3 regions of the Anoxybacillus sp. ST70 genome follow, and region 2 is predicted to be linked to each of the others. Evidence: riboswitches for the same ligand, from Rfam matches in the RefSeq annotation. Region 2 holds a riboswitch; each other region holds the start of a gene.
What was found. Region 2 has a riboswitch for cobalamin ahead of K1I43_RS02930 ((2Fe-2S) ferredoxin domain-containing protein). Riboswitches for the same ligand answer to the same signal wherever they lie in the genome.
Positions count from the first base shown of each region.

Region 1 (6,826 bases), on a different contig from region 2:
CTATTTATTGTCGGTGTTCCGCTTCATACGTCGGATGGAAATGGCGCGGTATTTGTATATCAGTCGTTAAAAGCGGTAGAAGAAACGACAAAGCAAACGACAAAATTTATTTTTCTTGCCGCGTTTATCGCCATTGTATTAACGACCGTGTTTGCCTTTTTCTTATCTACACGCATTACAGCGCCGCTTCGAAAAATGAGGCAAGTGGCATTCGAAATTGCGCGTGGAAAATTTGATTCAAAAGTGCCGATTGTCACGCATGATGAAATCGGGGAACTTGCGATGGCTTTTAATCAAATGGGACGGCAGTTGCAGTTTCATATTAATGCGTTAAATCAAGAAAAGGAGCAATTAGCAAGCATTTTAAGTAGCATGGCCGATGGTGTCATTACATTCAATCGAAACGGGGAAGTGCTCATTACAAACCCACCAGCTGACCGATTTTTACAAGCGTGGTATTATGAACAAGGGCAAAGCGATGATTTATTGCCACTTCCTCCCGAAGTGAATGAATTGTTTACGAAAGCGGTCGCGGAGGAAAAAGAACAAGCGATAGAAATGGCTTTACAAGGTCGCAATTGGGTCATTGTTATGACGCCGTTATACAATGGCAAAGTCATTCGGGGTGCTGTTGCGGTGCTTCGCGATATGACGGAGGAACGACGGCTTGATAAGTTGCGCAAAGATTTTATCGCAAACGTCTCGCATGAGTTGCGCACGCCGATTGCGATGTTGCAAGGGTATAGCGAAGCGATCGTCGATGATATTGCCGCGACAGATGAAGAGAAAAAAGAATTGGCAAAAGTAATTTACGATGAATCGTTGCGCATGGGTCGCCTTGTCAACGATTTGCTTGATTTAGCGCGCATGGAAGCAGGGCATTTAACGCTTCATGAAGAACAAGTGCCGCTTAGACCGTATATCGAGCGCATCATTCATAAGTTTCAAGCGTTAGCGAAAGAAAAAGGAGTTCATTTGCTTGTTGAAATGAACGATGAGCTCATCGTTTCATTCGATCCTGACCGAATTGAACAAGTGTTGACGAATTTAATCGATAATGCGCTTCGTCATACAGATAACGGTGGCGAAGTACGTGTCATTGTCGATGCAGGGGAAGAAGTCGTGCGCATCTCTGTGCAAGATTCTGGCTCAGGCATCGCAGAAGAAGATTTGCCGTTTGTGTTTGAGCGTTTTTATAAAGCAGATAAAGCACGCACGCGCGGGCGCTCAGGTACAGGTTTAGGTCTTGCGATTGCGAAAAACATCGTTGAAGCGCATAAAGGAACGATCGCTGTCCATAGCAAACTAGGGGAAGGAACGACGTTTACGTTTACATTGCCATTGAAGTAGAAAATTTTTATTGTCATCAGTGACGTTTTTCGTTATGATAGAAACGTAGAAATTGTTCGACAATTACATACGTTCGTTGCAAAAAGGTGTCGAACGGGCAACCTAGTAGACTTAATAGGGAATCTGGTGCAAGTCCAGAACTGTCCCCGCAACTGTAAATGCTGACGAAATGAAAACCGCCACTGTACAATTCGTACGGGAAGGCTTCAAAGTAGGATGACGCATAAGTCAGTAGACCTGCCTTTTTGCACCGTCATTCGCGTCTTCGGGGAGTGAGACGGCGAAACGACAAGGGGAAGTGATTGTCTTTTGTTGTTTCCAGCTCATTCCATTAGGAATGGGCTTTTTTATTTGACATACATAAAAGGGGGAAAAACGATGAAAAAATGGAAACAATATGTGTGGCTTCTTGCGCTTGTATTGACGCTCGGATTAGCCGCGTGCAGCAATAACGCGGAGCCAGCGAAAGAAACGAAGCAAGAGGCGAAAACAGAGGAGGCTGCATTTCCGGTTACGGTAAAAGATGCGGTTGGCGATGTCACGATTGAAAAAGAACCGACAAAAATCGTTTCACTCATTCCGAGCAATACAGAAATTGCATACGCGTTAGGGCTTGGCGACAAAATTGTCGGTGTAAGCGATTTTGATAACTATCCAGAAGATGTGAAAAACAAAGAAAAAATTGGTGGCATGGAGTTTAATGTTGAAAAAATTATTTCACTTCAACCAGACATTGTGCTTGCGCATGCATCAAGCGCTCACAATTCTGAGGAAGGATTAAAGCAATTAAAAGATGCAGGCATTACAGTGATTGTTGTGCCAAACGCCACATCGTTCAACGATGTATATGCGTCGATTGAATTGATTGGGAAAGCGACAGGGAAAGAGAAAGAGGCAGCCGATGTTGTGCAGCAAATGAAGCAAAAAATTGATGCCATTGCGGAAAAAGCAAAAGAAGTAAAAGAAGAGGCAACCGTTTGGGTGGAAGTTTCTCCTGCACCAGAAATTTATACGGCTGGAAAAGGAACGTTTATGGATGAAATGTTAACGATCATTCATGCGAAAAATGCAGCAGGCGATCAAGAAGGATGGCCGATGTTTACAGAAGAAGATGCGGTGGCGTTAAATCCAGATGTCATTATTACGACATACGGTTATTACACACCGAACGCTGTCGAGCAAGTGCTCGCTCGCCCAGCTTGGAAAGATGTCCCTGCAATTAAAAATAAACGAGTATACGATGTCAATTCTGATTTAGTTTCTCGTCCAGGACCACGTTTAGCTGAAGGGGTCGAAGAAATTGCCAAAGTCGTTTATCCAGACATTTTTAAATAATTACATGAGCGCATCGCTTATTGCAACGATTGCCTTGTTATTAGGGGTATCGATTGGATCACAATCGATTCCCTTTTCTTCTATATGGGAGACGGTATTACATCAGTTGTTTCATACGCCGACAAATGTTCCTGCCACCGTTTCGCAAATTATTGTTGCGATTCGTTTACCGAGAGTGATACTCGCCTTTCTGATCGGGGCATCATTAGCACTGGCAGGGGTAGCGTTTCAAGGACTTTTGAAAAACGTTCTTGCCGATCCGTATACAATCGGGGTATCGTCTGGGGCAGCCGTTGGCGCAGTGCTCGTCTTTTTCTTTCAGCTTCAGTTTTCGCTTCTCGGACGTTTTACGCTCCCGATCGTTAGCATCATATTTGCGCTCGTGACATTATTGTTTGTTTTATTATTTGCACGGCTTGCGGAACGAAATATGGCGATGGAGACGATTGTTTTAATCGGTATTATCATAAATGCGTTTTTCGGTTCGCTCATTTCGCTTATGGTCGCTTTTAGCGGCGAAGAATTGCGTCAAGTCATTAGCTGGCTCATGGGGAGCGTGGCGATGCGCGGCTGGTCGTACGTGTCTTTATTTGTTCCGTTTTTTATCATCGGTTCTCTCGGTTTATTTGCACATATTCGGGAGTTAAACGCTTTTTCATTCGGTGAACGGGTCGCTGCCAATATTGGCGTACATTTGTTACAAAAAAAGCTAGCGATTTTACTTAGCGCCTCCTTGCTTACAGGAGGGGCGGTAGCGGTATCGGGAACGATCGGATTTGTCGGGCTCGTTATTCCGCATATGACTCGCCTTATTTGCGGGGCGAATCATCGAAAATTGTTGCCGCTCTCCTTTTTATACGGCGGAACGTTTTTAGTATTAGCGGATGTCGTCGCGCGAACGATCGTTTCACCGCGAGAGTTGCCGATCGGGGTCATTACCTCTCTCATCGGTGCCCCTTTATTTGCAATATTGTTGTTTAAAAGTTTAAGACGGAAGACGGGATCAACATGATTGATGTGAAAGACGTTTCGTATCGATATGGTGAAAAACAAGTATTACGACATGTTTCATTTACAGTATATGAAGGAGAGTTTTTCGGTATTTTAGGTCCGAACGGATCAGGAAAAACGACGCTAATGAAACTGTTAAGTCGCGAACTTGCTTTACAGCAAGGGGACATTTTTGTTTGTGGTCAACATATTGAAACATATAAGCCGAAACAATATGCAAAATTGATCGCTACGTTGCCGCAACATACAGATGTTTCGTTCGGATATACAGTGAAAGAAATGGTTGAGCTCGGTCGCTATCCTTATCAATCAACTCTTTTTCCGAAATGGACAAAGGAAGATGAGCAAGTGGTTAGTGATTCACTCCATGCGGTGACATTGGCGCATAAACAACATGCTTTATTAGAGCAGTTAAGCGGTGGAGAACGTCAGCGCGTTGCACTTGCTCGAGCGCTGGCACAACAACCGCGCGTATTGCTCCTAGATGAACCGACGAACCATATGGATGTGGCACAACAATTTAAATTGCTTAATTTGTTAAAGCAATCGAAGCTGACGATCGTTGCTATTTTCCATGATATAAACATTGCATCGCTTTATTGCGATCGTCTTCTTTTTTTGCGAGATGGAGAAGCCGTTGCATGTGGTACACCGAAAGAGTTGTTAAATGAATCGATGATTGCATCCGTATTTGAAACAAACATGAAACGATATGAGCATCCGGTGTTGCCAAAACCGCTTGTGACGTTCGTTCCGTTTTTAGAGCAGCCTATGCATGATGTGCTATGGCATGTTAAGCAAAAGGAAACGATGATCGTCATTGAAACAGCAAAACCGTTTAAAGTGCTTTCCTCTGCGCTCGTTGGCGGCGGAACGCGCTGGGCAACGACGTTTGTCAATCGGCATGTGCCGCTTGATTATCGTTGTGATGATGCAAAGCAAGAGATGATTCAATTTTTGCGACAACACGGTTTTGATGAGCAGTGGACCGTTGGGATGATGACCGCTGTTTATGTAAATGATGTCGCGTTTGCGTCTGCTCATGAAGATGTTCGCCTTTTTGTTGCCGTAACGGCTGGGGTTGGAAATGCGGTTGATAGTGCACAGGCGTGGCGCCGTACAGATGTAGTCGCTTCTCCGGGAACGATTAATACGTTCATTTTTATTGATGCGCATTTATCAGAAGCCGCGTTTGTGCAGGCGTTAATGACCGCAACAGAAGCAAAAGCAAAGGCGCTGTACGATAAACAAGTCATCGATCCCCAAACCCACACAATTGCGACAGGAACATCGACAGATTCGACGGTCATCGCTGCATCTCAACAAGGAACGTATTATGAATACGCTGGAACGATTACATCGATTGGTAAACAAATCGCTCGTTTCGTATATGAAGCGACGCAAACAGCCATTGATCGCTACCGACAGCGAAAGGGTGACGGTCGATGACGCACATATGGGCTGTGTGGCTTGCGCTTTTGCTCGATCGCATATTTGCTGATCCTCGCCGCTTTCATCCTGTTTGTTGGATTGGGCAAATGATTGCGTTCATGGATCGTCGTTTGAACAAAGGAAAATGGAGAAAAGGAAAAGGAATATTCACGCTGTTTGTCGTTTGTGCGGTGACGTTAATCATAAGTTACGGACTAATTGCTAGCGCCTACCGACTTTCATTTATATTCGGGATATTCATTGAAGCAATGATCATTTTTACTTCGATTGCGCCGACAAGTTTAGCGAACGCAGCGTATGATGTCCTCGATCCGTTAGAAAAAGGGGATATTGATGAAGCGCGAAAAAATGTCGGGATGATTGTCGGGCGTGATACAAAAACGTTGCAGCAAGAAGGGATCGTACGTGCATGTGTGGAAACAGTAGCCGAAAATACGAGCGACGGAGTAACTGCCCCTCTTTTTTATGCTTTTATTGGCGGGGGAGCGTTAGCGATGTTGTATCGCGCTGTAAATACGTGCGATTCGATGCTCGGCTATAAAAACGAACGATATGCTCAATTTGGTTGGGCATCGGCTCGATTAGATGATGTACTCAATTACATTCCTGCTAGACTGACAGCGTTCGTTATGCTATTTGTTCATCGTGCGAATAAACGAGAATGGAAACTATTATTTCGCGATGCTCGTAATCACCCAAGTCCAAATAGCGGATGGTGCGAAGCGGCGATGGCCGCGTTGTTACATGTTCAACTCGGAGGAGTGAACACATATCACGGTATCATATGTGTCCGACCAACGATTGGAGATGCGTCTGTTCCGCTTGCTGCTCGGCACATTAAACGAGCGGTGGCAATCATGATACGCACGACCGTTGCTTTTACGATAGGAGGGAGTTTGCTTGCGCTTGCCTGCACATGGGGCTAATCCACATCGTTTATATGAAGCGATGCAAATGAATATGCCAAGCTCATATATTGATTTTAGCGTCAATGTCAATCCAATGCGGTACGAATATATACTAACAGAACAGCAGTGGTTACGTTGGATGAGCGAATATCCAGAGGAGCGAAGCGAGTCGCTTCAAACGATGATTGCTGAACGAGAGCGTGTCGCGCGCAGCCATGTATTTGTCGGAAATGGTGCTGCCCAATGCATTTATTTGCTTGCTGAACAATTTGCCGGTCAACATATTGGTATCATTGAGCCGACGTTTACAGAATATCGTCGCGCATGTGAAGCTTACGGTTGTACCGTTCACTCGTTTATGTTAGATGAACATTGGCAACCACCGATTGAACAAATCATAGAAAGCTTGCCGTCTTTACACGCGCTATTCGTTTGTCATCCGAACAATCCAACAGGCACGATATGGCCGAAAGAAACGATGTATGCTTTATTAAAAGCAGCAAATGATGAAGGGGTATATGTCATTGTCGATGAAGCGTTTTACGATTTTTGGCTCGATGGTTATTCCGTTTCTTCTTTTTTGCACACATTTGATCGTTTAATTGTGCTACGGTCATTAACGAAAATGTACCGATTGGCAGGTGTACGGCTCGGTTATGTATTAGCGCATGAGCATGTCGTAAAAAAGTTAACGGAAAAACAACCGCCATGGAGCGTGAACACGATCGCTCAACAAATCGGAAAACAATTATTGAACGATGAGGCATTTG
Region 1 is NZ_JAHZOF010000003.1:75,962-82,787, forward strand. It holds gene K1I43_RS06100 (ATP-binding protein) at 1-1,350, shown strand, start outside; cobalamin riboswitch at 1,418-1,609, shown strand; gene K1I43_RS06105 (ABC transporter substrate-binding protein) at 1,729-2,685, shown strand; gene K1I43_RS06110 (FecCD family ABC transporter permease) at 2,651-3,697, shown strand; gene K1I43_RS06115 (adenosylcobinamide amidohydrolase) at 3,694-5,145, shown strand; gene cbiB (adenosylcobinamide-phosphate synthase CbiB) at 5,142-6,074, shown strand; gene cobD (threonine-phosphate decarboxylase CobD) at 6,049-6,826, shown strand, end outside.
Region 1: another riboswitch for cobalamin. It lies ahead of K1I43_RS06105 (ABC transporter substrate-binding protein); the one in region 2 lies ahead of K1I43_RS02930 ((2Fe-2S) ferredoxin domain-containing protein).

Region 2 (6,826 bases):
GCCGCTGCCGCCTAAATGGGTGCTTGGGTATCATCAATCGCGTTATAGTTATGAAACGGAACAAGAAGTGCGCGAATTAATTCATACGTTTCGCACGAAACAAATTCCGCTTGATGCGGTGTATTTAGATATTCATTATATGGATGAGTATCGTGTGTTTACATTTGATCAAAAACGATTTCCACATCCGCAATCGCTCGTTCAATATGCGAAAGAACAAGGGGTTCATATCGTTCCGATTGTAGATCCGGGCGTGAAAGTCGATGCGGAATACGAGACGTATCGCGATGGGGTGCAAAAAGATTATTTTTGTAAATATGCAGATGGAACGTTATACAAAGGAGACGTTTGGCCGGGGACGAGCGTGTTCCCAGACTTTTTAAAGAAAAAAGTGCGAAAGTGGTGGGGGGAACAACACGCGTTTTATACAAACATCGGCATAGAAGGGATTTGGAACGATATGAATGAGCCGTCCGTGTTTAATGAAACGAAAACGATCGACGAACACGTTGTTCATGACGGCTGGAAAACGCATCGTCAAGTGCATAACGTATATGGCATGATGATGACAGAGGCGACATATCACGGATTGAAAAAGCAATTGAAAGGAAAACGTCCGTTCGTATTGACGCGCGCAGGGTTTTCCGGCATTCATCGCTATGCAGCGGTATGGACGGGCGATAACCGCAGTTTTTGGGAACATGTTGAGCTTTCGTTGCCGATGTGTTTAAACTTAAGTGTGTCCGCTGTTGCATTTTGCGGGGCGGATGTCGGTGGCTTTGCGCATGATACGAATGGGGAGTTGCTCGTTCGTTGGACGCAAGTCGGCGCCTTTTTCCCATATTTTCGCAACCATTGTGCGATCGGTTTTGCGCGGCAAGAACCGTGGGCATTTGGGGAACGGTATGAACAAATGATTAAACGATATATTGAATTGCGTTATGAATGGCTTCCACATTTATATACGTTATGTTTTGAAGCGCATAAAACAGGTGTGCCGATGATGCGTCCGCTCATGATGGAATATCCGAACGATGAAGAAACGTGGAATATATCGGATCAGTTTATGGTCGGGGAACAAGTGATGGTCGCACCGATCGTTCGCCCATATACGAAACATCGCATCGTTTATTTTCCAGAAGGACGCTGGATCGATTATTGGACGAAAGAGCGATTTGAAGGTGGACGAAGATACATCGTTGAAGCCCCGCTTGATCGTTTGCCAATATACGTGAAGGAAGGGGCAATGATTGCTCACGCGAAAGTGAAGCCATCGACGTTCATTGAGGATGAACAGTTGACGTTATATGTGTATACAATGAAGGAAGGAACATCGATATATACGCTTTACGATGATGACGGTACGACGTTTGCGTATGAAAAAGGCGAATATGTACACATGCATATTCGTGCGACGTTTTTGGATGATACCGTTCATTTCGAAGTAGAAACAGAAGGGGCGTACGAACCAACTTGGCAGTTGCGTGTCGTGTTCGTTGGAGACGTACCGTTAACGGTTGTTGTAAACGGTGAACAACGAGCGGTAGAGGAAGCGGCAATTGTTTTGTAAGAGATGGGGGATTTTTTATGACAGTAACAATTAAAGATGTAGCGAAGCGAGCGAATGTCGCACCATCGACTGTTTCACGTGTCATCGCAGATAGCCCGCGCATTAGCGAGAAAACGAAGAAAAAAGTGCGCGAGGCGATGAAAGAGCTTGGCTATCATCCGAATTTTATCGCGCGCAGCTTAGCAAATAAGTCGACGCAAGTCATCGGCTTAATTATGCCAAGCTCAGCGGATAAGGCGTTTCAAAACCCGTTTTTCCCAGAAGTCATTCGCGGCATCAGTAAAGCGGTGCACGATCGTCAATATGCGCTGCAGTTATCGACGGGGGAAACGGAAGCGGAAATTTACGATGGCGTCGTGCATATGGTACAAGGAAAGCGCGTCGATGGAGTCATTTTGCTGTATTCGCGTGCGAACGATAAAATTATGGCGTATTTGCAAAAAGAAGACGTGCCGTTTGTCGTCATCGGGAAACCGCATAAAAAAGCGGAGGAAATTACACATGTCGATAACGATAACGTGCGCGCGGCGCGCGAGGCGACAGAATATTTAATTGAACTCGGTCATGAGCGCATCGCTTTTGTCGGCGGAAACGTCAATCTCATTGTGACGATGGATCGTTTGCGCGGATATGAAAAAGCGTTAAAATCGGCAGGGCTGACGTATCGAAAAGATTACATTGTACATGAAGAGTTTTTAAAAGAAGGCGGACAAGAGGCGATGAAAGAGCTGCTTTCACTCGCTGAGCCGCCAACTGCGCTCGTTGTCGCCGACGATTTAATGGCGCTCGGTGTCTTAAATACGCTTGCAGAAATGGGCTTAAGCGTGCCAACGGATTTATCGATCGTCAGCTTTAACAACGTCCTTTTATCGGAAATTTCCCGTCCGCCGTTAACGTCGGTAGACATTAACATTTTCCAACTTGGCTTTGAAGCGGCAAGAAATTTAATACAACAAATCGAAAATCCGAATGAGCCGATTAAACGAATTATCATTCCACATACGCTCGTGAAACGATTTTCGTGCGATTACTACAAAGCGCCTTCTGAATAAGAAGGTGCTTTTTTCGTAAACAGGATAGGCAAGAAGAAAAAAATGGTGTATCATATGATTAACATCATGTTCTTTGAAAACGCATATACGATGAGCAAGTACGGTGCATACAAACGTATGCTGAAAAGGGAAGAACGGTGCAAAGCCGTCGCGGTACCCGCCACTGTGATGGGGAGTTTCGTTGCAACGTGCCACTGATTTTTTGGGAAGGCGCAGCGAAATGATGAACCTAAGCCAGGAGACCTGCCTGCTTGCGATACGTCGGCTGCCTACGGGAATATAGGTAGACGTGCGGGAACGATGGACGTTATAGCGATGATGTATGCTTAGATGGCGTATGCTCTATTTTTTGAATCTTTCGTTTTTTCTGCACCTCTGCCTAGGGGTGCTTTTTTTATTTTTGATAAAAGGAGCGAAGATATATGGCGACGTGGAATTTGCAAGGAACGAAGCATCATGTGCTCATTTGCAACGGAGGGAGCTGCATGCGAAAGGGAGGAGAGGAGGTGACGCAAGCCATTCGTGATGAAATTGATCAACTTCAACTACATGCCGACGTGCATACGACGCGAACGAGGTGCAATGGTCGCTGTGAAGATGCGTGTGTTGTTATCGTGTATCCAGAAGGTGTTTGGTATCGTACGATCGATGAGCACGTTGCACGGGACATTGTCCGAAAACATATACGTGATGGCGACATGTTATGTGATTACGTGACGTACACATATGATGAAAATTTTAAGATGCCGAAATATAGTCAGGCGACAAGGGGGAAAGAAAAGTGAGAAAAAAAACATGGTGGATGACGATTTGTATTGCTGTGTACATTCTTTTCGCCCTTTCTCCATCTGCATATGCGATGCATATTATGGAAGGATTTTTACCTTGGCATTGGGCGCTCGTTTGGTGGTTACTCTTTTTGCCATTTTTCTTTGTTGGCATGCGCCATGTTTCACATTTGATGAAACAAAAGCCGGAGGTGAAACTACTTCTTGCGTTCGCGACGGCGTTTACATTCGTTCTCTCGGCATTAAAAATTCCATCGGTGACGGGAAGTAGCTCGCATCCGACTGGGACAGGACTTGGTGCGCTTTTATTTGGACCGTTTATTATGACGGTCATCGGTACAGCAGTGCTATTATTTCAAGCGCTTTTGCTGGCGCATGGAGGTTTGACGACGCTAGGGGCGAATGCTTTTTCTATGGCTGTTGTTGGTCCGCTCGTTGCGTACGGTTTGTTTGTTATATGTAAAAAGTGTGGAATATCCGTGCGTATATCCGTCTTTTTAGCAGCGATGATGGCTGATTTGGCAACATACGTTATGACGTCGTTTCAGCTCGCCCTAGCATTTCCAGATGTGACAAGCGGCGTATGGGGCGCATTTTTGAAATTCGCTTCCATTTTTGCACTGACACAAGTTCCGCTTGCGATTACGGAAGGACTTCTTACCGTTGTTGTATGGAACTTTTTGCATACGTACTCGAAGCGAGAGTTAGATGTGTTAGAGGAGAGAGGAGTGTTTTTTAAATGAGCAATCGTCTATTGTTGTTCATTGCCGCTCTGTTGATCGTGCTGCCGCTATTTATTGTGAAAAATACAGAGTTCGCTGGGGCTGATACGCTTGCAGAAGAAATGATTCAACAAATCGCTCCGCATTATGAACCGTGGTTTGATGTTTTATTTGAGCCGCCAGGCGGTGAGGTGGAAACGTTGCTATTTTCATTACAAGCAGCGCTTGGTGCTGGAGTCATTGGATATATTATCGGGCTATATAAAGGGCGAAAGCGAAATGGTTAGTTGGCTTGATGAATGGGCTTACCGAAACGAGCTTGCTAAACTAAATATCACTTTTAAACTGACGCTGACATTTGTCTGGCTCATATGGGCATTATGTGGAACGAATGTCGTTCGCTGTATCATCGTCGTTTGGTTGTTTAGTTGGCTTCTTTATCATGCGCGCTTGCCTTGGCGTGTTTGTGTTCGCTTTTTTGTCATCATCGTGCTTGTCGTGATCGGAAGTTGTGTTCCGCTTCTTTTTACGGTTGATCAGACGATTCATTTTGTCAGCGAAAATATGGCGGAAGCGGCGACGATTTGCTTGCGAGCATTGGCAAGTTCATTTGCCCTCTTTTTTCTCGCAATCACAACACCATTTTTTCGCATTGTCCATGGGTTAAGCAGGTGGCACGTCCCTAAAGCATTTATTGAGCTACTGTTATTGACGTATCGCTTCATTTTCGTGTTAGAAAAAGCAGCGATGCAATTGTTTATGACGGTGCGAATAAAAAATGGTGAACGAAGTTGGCGCCTCGCGTCGCTTGCGGTGGCACAACTGTTTCGCCAAGCGATGCGCGACTACGAAGCGACGATCATTGCACAAGCGGCGCGGAACGTATCGTTTATTTTTCCGATTTGTGGGGACGAACAATTGCCGCGCAAATATGTGATTGAAGCGTGTGTATGGTTTGTTGTTTTACTTATGATGGAGGTCTTATATGTTAACGTTTCATGATGTTCATTATACGTACCGAAACGGCGTATCCGCATTAAAAGGTGTATCGCTTACGATTGAGCGTGGGAAAAAATATGCGTTAATTGGGAAAAACGGTTGTGGAAAAACGACATGGCTCCTTCATGCAAACGGCATTTACCGTCCGACGAAAGGAGACGTATATTGGGAAGGCAAAAAGGTAGCAGATCGGCGTCAGCGATATGATTTGCGCCAGCATGTCGGCGTCGTTTTTCAAAACCCAGAACACCAATTTTTAGCTCCGACCATTGAAGAAGAATTAGCGATTAGTTTGCAATCAAATCGCGAGCGGATGAATGAAGTGATAGAGCAGTTTTCACTTCAACAATGGAGAGATATACCGATTCATCATTTAAGTCTTGGACAAAAAAAATGGTTATCGCTTGCGGTAGCCATAGCTCCGCACCCTCGCTTACTTATTGTCGATGAGCCGTCTGCTTATTTAGATTGTTCACAAAGCGAGCGCTTAGTGAGCAAATTAAATGAGTTGCACGAAGCAGGCACGACGCTTGTCGTCATTACACATGATCTCGATTTTGTTTGGCAGTGGGCGGACGAAGTATTTGTCATGCATGACGGACGCATCGTTTTGCACGGAACACCTGCCTTTGTATTTACACAAACGAATATATTTCGTGAACTTCATTTCCCATTACCGCTTCTTTTACGCATATGGGAGTATGAGAAGAAAACGTATACTGAACAACAATTCGCGCAATGGATTGAACGATGGAAAAAGGGGTGAAGATGTATGGCGGGAAAACTGTTTGTTGTTGGCTTTGGACCGGGAAGTGTTGATCATATGACAAAACGGGCGCGTGAAGCGATAGAGGAAAGCGACGTCATTGTCGGATACAAAACGTATGTTGATTTAGTAATGGATCTCATTCATGGAAAAGAAGTCATTTGTACCGGAATGACGGAAGAAGTCAGTAGAGCTCAAGAGGCGATCAAGCAAGCGGAGCGCGGCAAAAAGGTAGCTGTCATTTCAAGCGGAGATGCAGGACTTTATGGGATGGCGGGGCTCGTTTATGAAGTGTTAATTGAAAAAGGATGGAAAAAAGAAACAGGAGTCGAGGTAGAAATTATTCCAGGTATTTCAGCGATTCATTCTTGCGCTGCTTTGTTAGGAGCACCGATTATGCACGATGCATGTACGATTAGTTTAAGCGATCATTTAACTCCGTGGCATATGATCGCGAAAAGAATTGAGGCGGCGGCTGCAGCGGATTTTGTCATTGCGCTATACAATCCAAAAAGTGGTCGACGTACACAACAAATTGTTGAAGCGCAGCGCATTTTATTAACGTATCGCTCACCAAATACGCCGGTTGGACTTGTCAAAAGCGCGTATCGCGAGCGACAACATGTCGTTATTACAAATTTAGGAGATATGTTACAGCACGAGATTGGCATGTTGACGACGGTCATTATCGGAAACTCTTCTACGTTTATCCATGATGGTTTGATTATTACTCCGCGTGGTTACGAACGGAAATATACGCTATCAAGTGCCGTTCAACCGTTAAAGCCGCATGAACGGTTACGGCCAGAAGCGGAGCCATGGGCGCTAGCGAACGTGCGCACATTAGCGGAAGAAGCGTGTGAAAAAGTGACGTCTCCAAAAAAGATGGAACGGTTAGAAGTAGCCATTAGCCCGGGAGTGGCAAATAA
Region 2 is NZ_JAHZOF010000001.1:556,003-562,828, reverse strand. It holds gene K1I43_RS02940 (glycoside hydrolase family 31 protein) at 1-1,570, shown strand, start outside; gene K1I43_RS02935 (LacI family DNA-binding transcriptional regulator) at 1,588-2,622, shown strand; cobalamin riboswitch at 2,706-2,887, shown strand; gene K1I43_RS02930 ((2Fe-2S) ferredoxin domain-containing protein) at 3,045-3,407, shown strand; gene K1I43_RS02925 (energy-coupling factor ABC transporter permease) at 3,425-4,153, shown strand; gene K1I43_RS02920 (energy-coupling factor ABC transporter substrate-binding protein) at 4,150-4,419, shown strand; gene K1I43_RS02915 (CbiQ family ECF transporter T component) at 4,412-5,134, shown strand; gene K1I43_RS02910 (energy-coupling factor ABC transporter ATP-binding protein) at 5,118-5,897, shown strand; gene cobJ (precorrin-3B C(17)-methyltransferase) at 5,904-6,826, shown strand, end outside.

Region 3 (6,826 bases), on a different contig from region 2:
TTGGGCTAGTTGAGCGTTAGGGTTCAACTAGCACCACGAGTTATTAACATTACCTCTAAGTAAGGATTTTTGTTATTAAGAATTAGGAATGTTCCCTGTATAAATCGATTGCGGTCTGAAGATCCTGTTATCACTTGCTTGTTCTAAGACATGAGCAGTCCATCCAACTATCCTACTTGCTGTGAAAGTTGGTGTAAACAATTCTTGAGGTAAAGAAATCCCTTTCATCACTGCAGCAGCGAAAAATTCAACATTTGTATATAGTTTTTTACCCGGTTTATACTTATTAAGTAATTCAATTGCTTTCTCTTCTAATGCTATTGCAAGATCAAACCATTCATCCTCTCCAGATAAACTTTTTGCTACCTCCTTTAAAGCTTCTGCTCTTGGGTCTTTAGTTTTATAAATTCGATGTCCAAAACCCATAAGTTTTTCCCCATTCTCCAATTTTTTAATTATCCAAGGCTCTATATTATCTATCGAGCCAATTTCCTCTAACATTTCTATTACTGCTGATGGTGCACCACCATGTAGAGGTCCCTTCATTGCTCCTATTGCTACGCATATAGCAGAAATAAGTTCCGATTCCGTCGATGCTACTACCCTTGAAGAGAAAGTTGAAGCATTCATTCCATGTTCAATTGTTAAAATAAAGTAAGCAGAAAGTGCTTTCGTATGTGCGTTGTTTGGTTCTGTCCCGTTTAGCATATATAAATAATTTGCAATATGATCTAAATCCATGTTTGGTTCTATATATGTCTTACCGTTAACTTTTCTATACCAATATGCAATTATCGAAGGGATAATTGCTGTTAGCTGAATAGCCTGTTCTATTGTTGGAGGCCATTTGAATTTACTATCTCCTAGAGCAGAAATAGAGGTTCTTAAAACGCTCATGATATCCATATCTTTAGGTAGTAAGTCAAGAATATTCTTCAGATATTTAGGAATGACTCTATATTTTTTTAGTAGATCAGAGAACATAGTAAGTTCCTCTTCGTTAGGAAGGTAACCATACCAAATTAAAAATGCAACTTCTTCAAAAGAATGATTAAGTGCCAAATCCTTAGCCCAATAACCTCTATACACTAAATGTCCTTTTTCACCATCCACAAGACTAATTTTAGTTTCGGTAGCTACTACACCTTCTAATCCTTTGCTATAATTAATTGCACTTTTTTTGCCATAATTCATTACATTCATCTCCTTTTCATCCCCTTTATTTGTTATTTAATTTAATATTACCTTAATATTCAAAAAAAACGCAAATATTAAAAATTTATTATTTTCGTATTAAACTAAGTCCCGAGTTCGACAGTTTTGAGGCCATTTTAGGCAAATAGAAATGATCAAAATGATGTTATATCAAGGACTTCGTGATGCGGATCCTAGAAAAAAACTCTGAATTTCATAGGCACACGATTTATTAATTTATTTTTTAAAATGAACGGTTATACGTTATAATATAGGCATGTACATACGACGAGTAACACGCAAAAACAAAGATGGAACAACCGTTGCTTATCTCCAGCTTACTCACAACGAATGGGATCCAAAGGCCAAATATGCGAAAGCGAAGATGATTTATTCGTTTGGGCGCGAAGATGAAGTGGATCGCGCCGTCTTGGAGCGTCTGGCCAAAAGTAAGAGACGAATGTGAGCGTCGCTTGCTTGGACATTTTTCTTCAAAAAACGGTGACCTTTATCAACGTACGGAACCGACGATCAAACAAGCGCAACTCTTTACGGCTCTAGGGCTGGAGCCTCCTCCGAAGGTTCTAAGCCTCCATCCTTGCGCCTAGATACACGCCCGAAGTGTGCCCAAATGCCTCTCGTCCCTTTCGTATCAAGGGATGAGAGGCATTTTGTTTGCCTAGTCGCTGTCGAACTAGGGTAGAAGTCTCAGCGTACTTACTGTTACTTGCCATAGAGCCTCTTTGTACGAAAGATCCCCTGAAAAGTAACAATTATTCACACGAAACAAGGCTATCGTATACGATACCCTATATGAAGTGCACTCTTCTAACTATATACATGCACTTTAAAGCAATGACTTCTGTATGACCACCTTTTTCCATGGGTATACCGCTCCTAAATACCCACGTATAAAAGGAGCGGAAATGATATGAAACGTCTGAAAATCACAAATGATCACGGTTGGACACCTCGAACACTTCGGAAACAAGAACGGAAAATTAAAGATGCTTCTCTTCGTGTTCGAGTGACTGCCGTTCGCCTCGTCATGGAAGGGTTTCTTGGCAAAGATGTCGCAAAAATGGTCAATCTATGCCGCCAATCGGTTGCCCTCTACGTCGCACGCTTTAATGAAGGTGGGCTTGATCATTTGCTCGATCGTCGCTTGCCACCTGGTCGCGTGCCATTTCTGACGGAAGAACAACAACAGGAGATCAGACAACTGGTATGAACCACCACTCCTATGGATGTCGGGTGGGGCATTTCTTCATTATGGAACACACGTATATTGCAGTCCTACATCCAACAAACCTATGGTGTTTCGATGTCACGGGAAGGCATTCGGAAGTTGTTGCATCGTCTTCGCTTGTCATGGACACGCCCGACCTATAAGCTTGTCAAAGGCGATTCCGTACTTCAAGCGGTTAAAAAGAACTCGAGTTTATAAAAAAACGAATCACGGAAGAAATTGTTCTGCTTCATGTCGATGAGACGCATGTTCGCGCCTATCAAGCGCTTCGTACGACATGGGCAGAAGTAGGGAATCAAAAACAAGTGCCAAGCTACGGTCACCACGCTCACGTATCCATTTTTGGCGCAGTCGATGTGCAACAAGGCGATGTCGTGTTTCATCGCGCATCATCCGCCAATGCCGAAACGTTCCTTGACTTTTTACGCCTGTTAAAAGAGAAATATTCCGACCGATTCATCGTGCTTGTGTTGGACAATGCGCGTATTCATCATGCCAACATGGTGCAAACTTTCCTTCAAAGCGAAGAAGGCGGTGCGTTTCATTTTATTTTTCTGCCACCGTATTCCCCACATTTGAATCCGATTGAACGGTTGTGGAAGTGGCTGAAAGATGAAGTCATCGCTAACGTCTTGCATAAAGATCAAAACGATATTGCCCTGTCGATTACTCGGTTTGAACAACACGTCTTACAGCACCCAGATGAGGTGTTACGCCGCATCGGGTGTGCTGCGTAAACCAGAGATTAAAATGTCAATTTGGATGTATATATGATGGTCATGGATATTATTGTTAATCAACACACGTGGTCTTATCATGGATTTCAGGTACTACCCAATAAATAACAATTGCTGGGAATAGAAAAATGGCAGCTACCAAAAATGTTGTTTTTAGTCCAAATTTTACTGCAATAATTCCAAAGATAACACCAGATAAGATTTCTCCTAGGGCACCAACTCCTGAATTTAAAGAAAATAGAGTACTTTTGTAATTATCCGGGAAAAATTTATTTAAATAACTAATAACGATTGGATGTCTAACATCTTCAACTGCTAACAATATTGAAGTTGCGATTGCCCCTAACGGTTTGAAACCTATTGTTAATACTCCTACTAGTAGTAGGCTGACTGATTCTACAATTGTTAAAGATATATATGGATTTGTTTCTATTTTTTCCTCTAATTTCATTGTTATTTCTAAGAGAATGAAAGCGAATATTCCTGCTAGTGCAAAGATATAGCCTAGTCCGGTATCAGAAAAACCCATCTCATGGAGTAAGGGCTGCCAATATCTTGATACCATATCGTAAGTTAAAGCGGTAAAGAATCCAGATAATACAATTAACAATACTTTTCGTTTATGGAAAACTATTTTTAAACTTTGTTTTAAGATATTTAAAAATGACTCCTTAATATGTTCCTGTTCGTGTTCAATTTTAACTATAGGTACTTCAACAAAAATTGACATCCATATAAACAAGGTTGTATAAAGTGCTACTACGATAATAAATGGTAAGAACATATTATAAGAGTATAGGTAACCACTAATAATACTACCAACAACAATAAATGCAATGAGTATTTGAGTATTTTTCATTACTTCTTTCCCGAATCTCTCTTCTCCTACAACTCTACTCATCCAAGTTTCTAGTGATCCAGAGATGAGTGCATCTGATAAAGCCCATATAATCATAGCTAATATACAAATAATTAATGTATCAATGAAAGGAAAGAAAGCCCATGTTACAACGGAGAGAAAAAAAGAACCCGCAATTGAGAGTTTGATACCATATCGGTCCGCAAATGTTCCGGATGGTACTTCAAAAATTAACTTTGCTATTTCGAAAATTGTACCTAGCAATCCGATTTGTAGTAAATCATAACCTTGATCCACCAAGTAAAGAATCCATATAGGAGAAAATAATCCCATTGCAAGTCCTCTTAGAACTGCAAAAAATTGAATAGTACGCATACTTATACTCCTTTATTAATTATTTAGTTCATCACAAAAATATGTACTTGCACAAGCCATTAAAGTATGTTAGCTGTTTCTAACCAAACCCGCAATGCAAAACGTTGGATATTTCTGTATCCATATCCTCGATGTTTCATCAGCTTGATCGTGTTATTCATCCCCTCCATTTTCCATTCGAATAAGGCGATAAAATGCACGATATGATTTCGTCTGTTCGTTTGACGCGTGATTTTGTGATGGCACGCACAACCGAACAAGGACAAAACGAATACCCATGAATCCAAACCTCCAAACGTCGTTTCGCCTGCTGCTCGTCTCGGCTTTTGGACACATAGCGAAAATGTTGGAGCGATTGGTAGACAGACTTTCAGTCATCGCTTTCATTACACTATTCTCGTACGATTTGACGTTCTTCCTCCATCAGCTTCTCTGGACATTGTCTCAATAAACGACAAACCTTCTTTGTACTTATAAGGGAAAATCAGTAAATATCGTACACGGCGGCACAAGAAAATCCTCGGCTTTTCAAGTACCTATTGTAGTGATGAGCTAATTTGTTTTGTTTGAAATAATTTAATCTTATACATTTAAAACTTTAACAAAAAAATCAATACTTCTTAACATAAAATTATCAATAAAATATCAATATTAACTTAAAAGAAAAATATCCCCATTTATAATACCACATCTCTAAAAACAACGGGAAAAAATATTTCGGTTGAAAAAAACAAAAAGTTCGTTTATTCTGAATTTTATACAATAAAATAATAAGTTCACGCAACAGGTGGTTCACAGATGCTGTGAATCTTAAAAGGGAAGTTTGGTGAAAATCCAACACGGTCGCGCCACTGTGATGCAGAGTTGTTTATCACAATCCACTGTTTCATGCGAAATGGGAAGGAGATAAACAGCGATGAAGCTAAGTCAGGAGACCTGCCTGTTGTATGCACTTACGACCTACGCGTCATAGGGAGGAGTGAGGACATATGATCTTGAGGCACTTCATGTATCTCAATACGAGCTAGCTATGCCCTCCTTCTGCTTGGAAGAGGGCTTTTTCGCTTGATTGGGATATAAATAACTGGAGGTGCTTAACTTGTTCATCCGTAGTTCAAATGTAGGATATCCGCGCATTGGTGAGAAAAGAGAATGGAAAAAAGCGTTAGAATCTTTTTGGAATGGGCAAATCAACGAACAGCAATTCATAGAAACGATGGAACACATTCGACTTGATTCGATTCGTAAACAAGTAGAGAAAGGAATCGACCTCATTCCAATCGGGGATTTTTCTTTATACGATCACGTGTTAGATACAGCATTTATGTTCGGGTATATTCCAGAACGATTTCAACAAATAGACAATGCGCTCGAACAATATTTTGCGATGGCACGCGGCACAAATGGACAACATGCTTTGGAAATGACGAAATGGTTTAATACAAATTACCATTACATCGTGCCTGAAATCGGGCAAACGAAGCCGAAATTAGTAGAAAATCAGCTATTAAAAGAATACAAACTAATAAAAGAAACATTCCATATTGAAACAAAACCTGTATTGCTTGGACCGATTACATTTCTTTTGCTTTCTAAACAATACGAACGAAATGAGTGGCGCAAACATCTCGCCCAGTTAGTTCCAGTTTATGTGGAATTATTCAAACAACTAAGCGAAGCGGGCGTGTCATTAGTACAAATTGATGAACCGATTCTCGTTCAACATATAGATGACGATATAGTCGATGCATTTCGTGATGTATATGAAGTTTTTCATCACGATGTACCAAATATAAACCTTATTTTACAAACATATTTTGATAGCGTATCGCATTATCGTGAAATCGTTGCTTTACCTGTCGCAGGCATTGGGCTTGATTTCGTGCATGACGATGGCGAAAACGTCAAACATATAAACATACACGGATTTCCAAAAGATAAAATATTAGTTGCTGGGATTGTAGACGGTCGCAATGTATGGAAAAGCTCGCTTGCACAAAAAGCAACGCTCCTTCATCATTTAGCAGGCGTTGCTGAACAGCTCATCATTCAACCGTCTTGTAGCTTACTGCACGTCCCTGTCACGACAAAACATGAACATGCCTTGCCAACGGAGCTTGCTGGGGCTTTATCATTTGCCGATGAAAAATTAGATGAAATACGTATGCTTACAGAATATATGAAAGGAAACGCAACAATCGACGACCTAATCAAATACGATGAGCAAACAAACGCTTATTTCACTAAGTTCCGCCAACAACAAGAACAAACAAACGACATCACCACCGTTCCGTTAAGCCGAACACCTTACAACGAAAGAAAAAAAGCACAACAAGCACATTTGCAGCTTCCACTATTGCCGACAACGACGATTGGCAGCTTCCCGCAAACAAACGACGTGCGCCAAGCTCG
Region 3 is NZ_JAHZOF010000011.1:44,192-51,017, forward strand. It holds partial or broken gene K1I43_RS13260 (IS982 family transposase) at 1-20, shown strand, start outside; gene K1I43_RS13265 (citrate synthase/methylcitrate synthase) at 76-1,194, opposite strand; partial or broken gene K1I43_RS13270 (IS1634 family transposase) at 1,472-1,654, shown strand; gene K1I43_RS15945 (helix-turn-helix domain-containing protein) at 2,126-2,425, shown strand; gene K1I43_RS15950 (winged helix-turn-helix domain-containing protein) at 2,519-2,641, shown strand; gene K1I43_RS13285 (IS630 family transposase) at 2,668-3,180, shown strand; gene K1I43_RS13290 (MFS transporter) at 3,236-4,414, opposite strand; partial or broken gene K1I43_RS13295 (ISL3 family transposase) at 4,474-4,874, opposite strand; cobalamin riboswitch at 5,183-5,372, shown strand; gene metE (5-methyltetrahydropteroyltriglutamate--homocysteine S-methyltransferase) at 5,514-6,826, shown strand, end outside.
Region 3: another riboswitch for cobalamin. It lies ahead of metE (5-methyltetrahydropteroyltriglutamate--homocysteine S-methyltransferase); the one in region 2 lies ahead of K1I43_RS02930 ((2Fe-2S) ferredoxin domain-containing protein).